2 regions of the Lysinibacillus sp. RS11 genome follow, and region 2 is predicted to be linked to the other one. Evidence: a T-box and tRNA genes for the amino acid it is inferred to sense, from the RefSeq annotation. Region 2 holds a T-box; the other holds one or more tRNA genes.
The links. The T-box of region 2 lies ahead of tyrS (tyrosine--tRNA ligase). A T-box ahead of a tRNA ligase gene usually reads a tRNA of that ligase, here a tRNA-Tyr.
Positions count from the first base shown of each region.

Region 1: it has a tRNA-Tyr gene. The T-box ahead of tyrS (tyrosine--tRNA ligase) is inferred to sense a tRNA for this amino acid. The anticodon was not compared.

Region 1 covers NZ_CP168124.1:4,665,663-4,669,074, forward strand. The annotation lists gene sigW (RNA polymerase sigma factor SigW) at 1-265, opposite strand, end outside; gene rocF (arginase) at 399-1,304, opposite strand; tRNA gene AB9L17_RS24045 (tRNA-Lys) at 1,730-1,802, opposite strand; tRNA gene AB9L17_RS24050 (tRNA-Gln) at 1,817-1,891, opposite strand; tRNA gene AB9L17_RS24055 (tRNA-Tyr) at 1,907-1,990, opposite strand; tRNA gene AB9L17_RS24060 (tRNA-Val) at 2,005-2,080, opposite strand; tRNA gene AB9L17_RS24065 (tRNA-Glu) at 2,154-2,228, opposite strand; tRNA gene AB9L17_RS24070 (tRNA-Asn) at 2,344-2,420, opposite strand; gene mbcS (acyl-CoA synthetase MbcS) at 2,689-3,412, shown strand, end outside.
Region 2 covers NZ_CP168124.1:3,696,241-3,699,652, forward strand. The annotation lists gene AB9L17_RS19010 (cobalamin-binding protein) at 1-457, shown strand, start outside; gene tyrS (tyrosine--tRNA ligase) at 564-1,832, opposite strand; T-box leader at 1,916-2,119, opposite strand; gene AB9L17_RS19020 (transglycosylase domain-containing protein) at 2,224-3,412, shown strand, end outside.

The DNA.
Region 1 (3,412 bases), 970 kb from region 2:
TTTTCTTCCGGATGCGGTCTATACAGAGATTTGTCGCTATACGATAAAGCCACGTCGAAAATTTTCTTTTCTGATCAAAAGTATGCAAGTTCATATAGGCACGAACAAACGCTTCCTGAGCAATATCCTCAGATTCTTGCTTGTTTGCTAACATCCTATAGCATACTTGGTACAGTTTGTGCTGATAGAGACTCACAATATCGGCAAATGCGTTTTGATCGCCCTTAAGCACTTGTTTTATTTTCTTGTTTACGAACGCATCCATTGTGTTGATTTCTCCACCTTTACAACTGTCTTATACTATACGACCCAACTATAAGAAAAGTTTCATTTTGTTATTAATTATATCAAAAGATTTTTATACATTGTGGCAATAGGCAAATTTTTGTTAAATTTCTTTAAACTAGTGTTTCACCAAATAAAGAACCCATTAATGCAACAGCAACATCTGCTGTTCTATTCTTTTCATCTAAAATCGGATTAACCTCAACAAATTCAGCAGATGTTAGCATACCTGATTCCTGAATCATTTCCATCGCTAAATGACTTTCTCGATACGTAATACCACCAGGTACAGGTGTCCCCACCCCTGGCGTATAAAGTGGATCTAACCCATCTAAATCGAGTGATAAATGCAAACCATCTACATTGCGCTCTCTTAAATAGGCCAGAGCATCTTCCATTACACGCGTCATACCAAGACGATCTATCTCATGCATTGAGTACACCTTGATTCCTTGTTGACGAATCAATTCACGCTCTCCTGGATCTACAGAACGTGCCCCAATAATAATAACGTTTTCCGGTTTAATTTTTGGCGCATAATTACGAATTTGCACTAAGCGTTCATGACCGAGCCCAATGCTAACAGCTAACGGCATACCATGTATATTACCAGACGGTGTCGTTTCAGGAGTATTTAAATCAGCATGTGCATCAAACCAGATAACGCCTAAGTTTTTGTAATGCTCGCCAAGCCCTGCAAGTGTACCAATAGCAATACTATGATCACCACCAAATACAAGTGGAAACTTCTTCTGTTCCAATGCTTCATTTACATTGTTTGCTAAAGATGTACTTACATCAATAACTTCCTCTAAATTTAATAGTTGTTTATCCACAATAGTACCTTCTTGTTTCTGACTAACACGTATATCCCCTTGATCCTGTACCTCATGACCAATTGCCTCTAAGCGTTCTACAACACCTGCGTAGCGAATAGCACTTGGTCCCATATCTACTCCTCTACGTGTTTGCCCATAATCAGTAGGCACACCAATAATAGAAATATTTAATTTATTCATCTTTCCATACCCCCTTTGAGTTGTAAGACTATTGTAAAGCCTACATCTACCTTGGCTCAACTCAACAGTTTTTCGCATATTTATACAACTAAAATCTAGTCTTCATTAAAAGGTTTGTTGTCATGAAAGCATATGGCGCGAAGGAAGGCGAGAAGCTACGGTCGCTTTGTTGTCGTCACAGAGCAAAACTTTCTGGAGGAATAGCCGTGAGATCTCAGACACCGCAGGAGCGAAGTATGAGCAACGAGGAGGCTTTAGACTATGTTTGTAGAAAGCGCTCTCCCGGAGTAGAATGTGCAGTTAAGTACATATTTCGATGAAGAGTCAGAAAAAAAACATAAAAAAAATCTCCTACTGTTTTCAGCAAGAGATTAGTATCTGTAGTTAATGTAACACTTTTGAATAAGTTTTATTCTATAAAAAAGTGAGCCATGAAGGACTCGAACCTTCGACCCTCTGATTAAAAGTCAGATGCTCTACCAACTGAGCTAATGGCTCATAAAAGAAAAAAATGGCTGGGGTACTAGGATTCGAACCTAGGCATGACGGAATCAAAATCCGTTGCCTTACCGCTTGGCTATACCCCAATCATTTATAAAAACTGGTGGAGGGGGACGGATTCGAACCGCCGAACCCTAAGGAGCGGATTTACAGTCCGCCGCGTTTAGCCACTTCGCTACCCCTCCGAAATAACACATTATGGTGGAGGATGACGGGCTCGAACCGCCGACCCTCTGCTTGTAAGGCAGATGCTCTCCCAGCTGAGCTAATCCTCCATAGAAACAGGTGTTTATTTCTTAACAGTTTATATTCTTTTTAAGCCTTCGCATTACTACAAAGCTTTTAAAATGGTGACCCCTACGGGATTCGAACCCGTGTTACCGCCGTGAAAGGGCGGTGTCTTAACCACTTGACCAAGGGGCCATTTTTCAATGTCTCAAACAAGACAATATTTATTCTAACACTATTTGTTTTTTAATGCAACACTTTTTTAAAATTATTTATATGTATAAGATTATCTTAAAAATGAGCAAAAAAATGGCTCCGAAGGCAGGACTCGAACCTGCGACAACCTGATTAACAGTCAGGTGCTACTACCAACTGAGCTACTTCGGAACAATAGTATTCAATTTGGTTTTTAAAACCTCTTAAGTACATTTATTATTATAGCAAGCACACTAAATTATGCAATACTTTTTGTGAAAATTTTTATATTTTTTGTCGAAGCCTTCCTGGACATTAACAAATACCATAATAGTTCTCTATTAAATCTAATATTTCTATCCTATGTATAAAATATTCTTGCTGTATATTATTGTAATTGTTAAAATGAGAATAGTTTTATGAATTTTCTATTAAATTTGTTTGGGGGAGGAATGTTCACATGGTAACAAACGATTTAATTGCACCAGAATTTTATAATATTACAGAGGAGTTAGAGAAATTTTCCCAGGATAATGACCGTCAAGCAATACGATGGCTAAATACTCAACAAGAGCGCCAGACAATTTCCTATGTTGAGCTTGTACAAAAAATGAATCAATACGCGCATGCCTTTACGAAGAAGGGGCTTCAAAAGGGAGATCGCGTATTAGTTATTATTCCACGTTTGCCTGAGGCTTACTTTGTCTTCCTTGGCTGCCTAAAAGCTGGTATTGTTCCTATTTCATGTTCAGAAATGTTACGTGCTAGTGATTTAGAGTATCGTATGGAGCACTCTTCTGCAAGTGCCGTAATTGCCTATGAAGCGTTCATTGGTGAGGTTGATCGTATTACTTCTTCAGTAGAGGCTTTAAATAATAAATTGATTATAGGTTCTGCTATAGGTGATTGGACATCTTTAAATGAATTGGCTAGTACACAGCCAGATACATTTACGGCAGCTGCTACTAAACGAGATGATATGGCATTCCTTTCTTATACGTCTGGTACAACTGGCAAACCAAAAGGAGCTGTTCATTCTCATGGTTGGGGATATGCACATATTAGAACAGCCGCGTCTCAATGGCTTTGTGTACGCGAAGGTGATTTAGTATGGGCTACAGCAGCTCCAGGATGGCAAAAATGGATTTGGAGTCCATTTTTATCCACAATTATGTTGGGCGCAA
Region 2 (3,412 bases):
ATATTTACAATATATTGAACGTCTTCGCTCTGTTGCACAAACGATTCCTAAAAAACCTACGCTCTATTGGGAATGGTGGCCGAAACCTTTTTTTACACCAGGTAAAATAAATTGGCTAACTGAAATTAGCACCATTGCTGGTGGGCAAAATCTGTTTCAAGATGTAGAACTCGCAAGCGTGCAAACTGATTGGGCAGATGTAGTAAGGCGCAATCCAGACTATATTATGATGGCTTGGGTAGGAGTTGCCTTCGAGCGTATTCAACCTGCAATTTTATTAAAACGTCCACATGCGCAGGAGCTACAGGCAGTTCAAATGAAACAGCTTCACGTGATGGAGGAATGGCTTTATTGTCGCCCATCACCTCGCCTAATAGAGGGTGCATTGAAACTTGCCCAAATACTTCACCCAAAAGAATATGGGCACTTAAAGCTTCCTAGTTTTTTAGATAGCTAAAACCCCTCGTTTTGCCAAAGAGCCATACTTTATTTAATAGAACACCCAAAATAAAACATCCCCTCAAATATTGAAGGGATGTTTCGTTTTGTTGTATAGGTTTGAATTAAACAAACTTCACCATATGGTATTTTTTCTTACCGCGACGTACAATGCTAAACGCATCCTCTAAACGATCCTTGCCGTCGATGACATATTCTAATTCAGTGACCTTTTCACCGTTCACGCTAATCGCACCATTCGTTACGTCTTCACGAGCTTGACGTTTTGAAGGTGAAATGCCTGCTTCCACAAGTAAATCTACGATGTTTTTATCTTCTTTCGCCATTTCAAAAGAAGGAACATCTTTAAACGCATCCTTCATTTCATTAGCAGAAAGTGCTTTTAAATCACCAGAGAATAATGCAGCAGTAATACGAATTGCTTGATCTAATGCTTCTTGACCATGAATTAAACGAGTCATTTCTTCTGCTAGGGCTTTTTGTGCCTTACGTAAATGTGGTTCCTCTTCCACAGATACTGCTAAAGCTTCTATCTCTTCACGAGAAAGGAATGTAAAGATTTTTAAGTATTTTACAACATCAGCATCTGCAGCATTAATCCAGAATTGGTAGAACTCGTATGGGGAAGTTTTCTTGCCATCTAACCATACAGCACCACCAGCTGTTTTACCGAATTTTGTACCATCTGCTTTCGTTACTAATGGAATCGTTATACCAAATGCTTTCGTCTCTTCCTCATGCGTTTTACGAATAACTTCTAAACCAGTTGTAATATTCCCCCACTGATCAGAACCACCTACTTGAATGCGACAGTTGTAATGGTTGTATAAATGATTGTAATCAATACCTTGAATTAAAGTGTACGCAAACTCAGTGAATGAAATCCCTGTGTCAAGACGTGATGCAATTGTATCCTTTGCTAGCATGTAGTTCACATTAATTAATTTCCCGTAATCGCGTAAAAACTCAATTGTATTGATATCGCCAATCCAGTCACGGTTGTTAACTAACTGCGCGCCATTTCCATCTTCTGCAAAGTCAAAAATACGCTCTAATTGACTACGAATACCTTGAACGTTTTTATCGATTTGCTCAACTGTTTGCAATTGGCGTTCTTCTGAGCGACCAGATGGATCTCCAATCATACCAGTCGCACCTCCTACTAGCAAAATCGGACGATGACCTGCTTTTTGGAATCGACGTAGTGTTAAAAGAGGCACAATATGTCCAATATGCATAGAGTCTGCAGTTGGATCTACACCACAGTATAAAGAAACAGACTGTTCATCTAATAATTTGGTCATACCTTCAGCATCAGTTTGTTGGTATAACAATCCGCGCCATTCTAAGTCTTGTAATAATTCGTTCGTCATTTCTATTCCTCCTAATGTGTTTAATGTTTCTTTACGTGTAGAGCCAATCTAAATAAAAAAGTCCCTACACGCAAAATATTGCATGCAGGGACGTTAATCACTAACGCGGTACCACCCGGCTTGAAGATGTCATCCATCTTCCTCTTCATTCAACCGCCTTTATCGCAGGCGCGCACGTCTAAGCTCCAAGCACGTAATTCGTCTCTACATTATGACCAGCTTTCACCAACCGCTGGCTCTCTAAACAGGGAATATAGACACTACTGCAAGCTCTTCATCACTAGAAAACTATAAGCATTATTCTATACGATTCTTTTTTTCATTGTCAATAACTATGTTCGAGCTAAATCAATATGTGCTATAATAAACAAGATTTTAGGAGGTCGATACATTGAAAGAATGGATTGAGAAAATCAATGCAAAGATCGAAGAATTATTAGTACGAAAATGGATGAAGAAATTACGCATTTCCGGAAGTGTTATCTGGAACTTATTTTTACTATTTTTAATCTTTGCATTGGTAGGCACTGTATTTGTCGGTTCAGTTGGTGCTGGCTATTTTGCTTCACTCGTTAAAGAAGAGCCTCTGCGCTCCAAAGAAGAATTGCGAACTCAAATTTTTAACTACGATTCAACCAGTGAAATTTATTTTGCCGACGATATTTATATTGGAAAATTACGTACCGATTTAGAACGTCGTGAAACAACATTAAATAATGTCTCACCAGATGTAATTAATGCCGTATTAGCGACAGAGGATGAGTATTTCCGTGAACACAACGGAATAGTTCCGAAGGCCGTTATTCGTGGGCTACTTCAAGACGTAACAAACTCTTCTACTCAAACAGGGGGCTCTACGCTAACACAGCAACTTATTAAAAACCAAGTATTAACAAACGAAGTATCCTATGAACGTAAAGCAAAAGAACTTTTACTTGCGATGCGTTTAGAGCATTTTATGACAAAGGAAGAAATTTTAGAGGCCTATTTAAATATTATTCCTTATGGTCGTAGCTCTTCAGGTCGAAATATCGCAGGAGTGGAAACTGCTGCTGAAGGTATTTTCGGCGTAAAAGCAAAGGATTTAACGCTTCCTCAAGCGGCGTACATAGCTGGTATTCCTCAAGCACCTTTTGCTTACACACCTTTTACAAATACAGGTGATCTTAAAAGTGAAGAAGCTCTTCAACCGGGCATTGATCGTATGAAAACTGTTCTTTATCGTATGAAAGACGCAGGTTATATTAACGAAGCGCAGTATAAACAAGCAATCGCTTATGATATCACTGCCGACTTCCGTTCACCCGAGATACATGCTGAGGATAGCTATCCATGGCTAACATATGAGCTCGAAAATCGCGCGAAAGAAATAATTGCTGAAAAACTAGCAAAAGAAGATGGTATTGATCCAGAACGCTTAAAGAATGAACAAAAATTAAAAGATAGATATATGATCTTAGCAGACCGTGATGTCCGTTCGAAAGGCTATCGTATTTATTCGACAATCGATAAAGATATGTACGATGCGATGCAAAAAGCAGCGGAAAACTTTAAATATTACGGTCATACGTATACAGCTA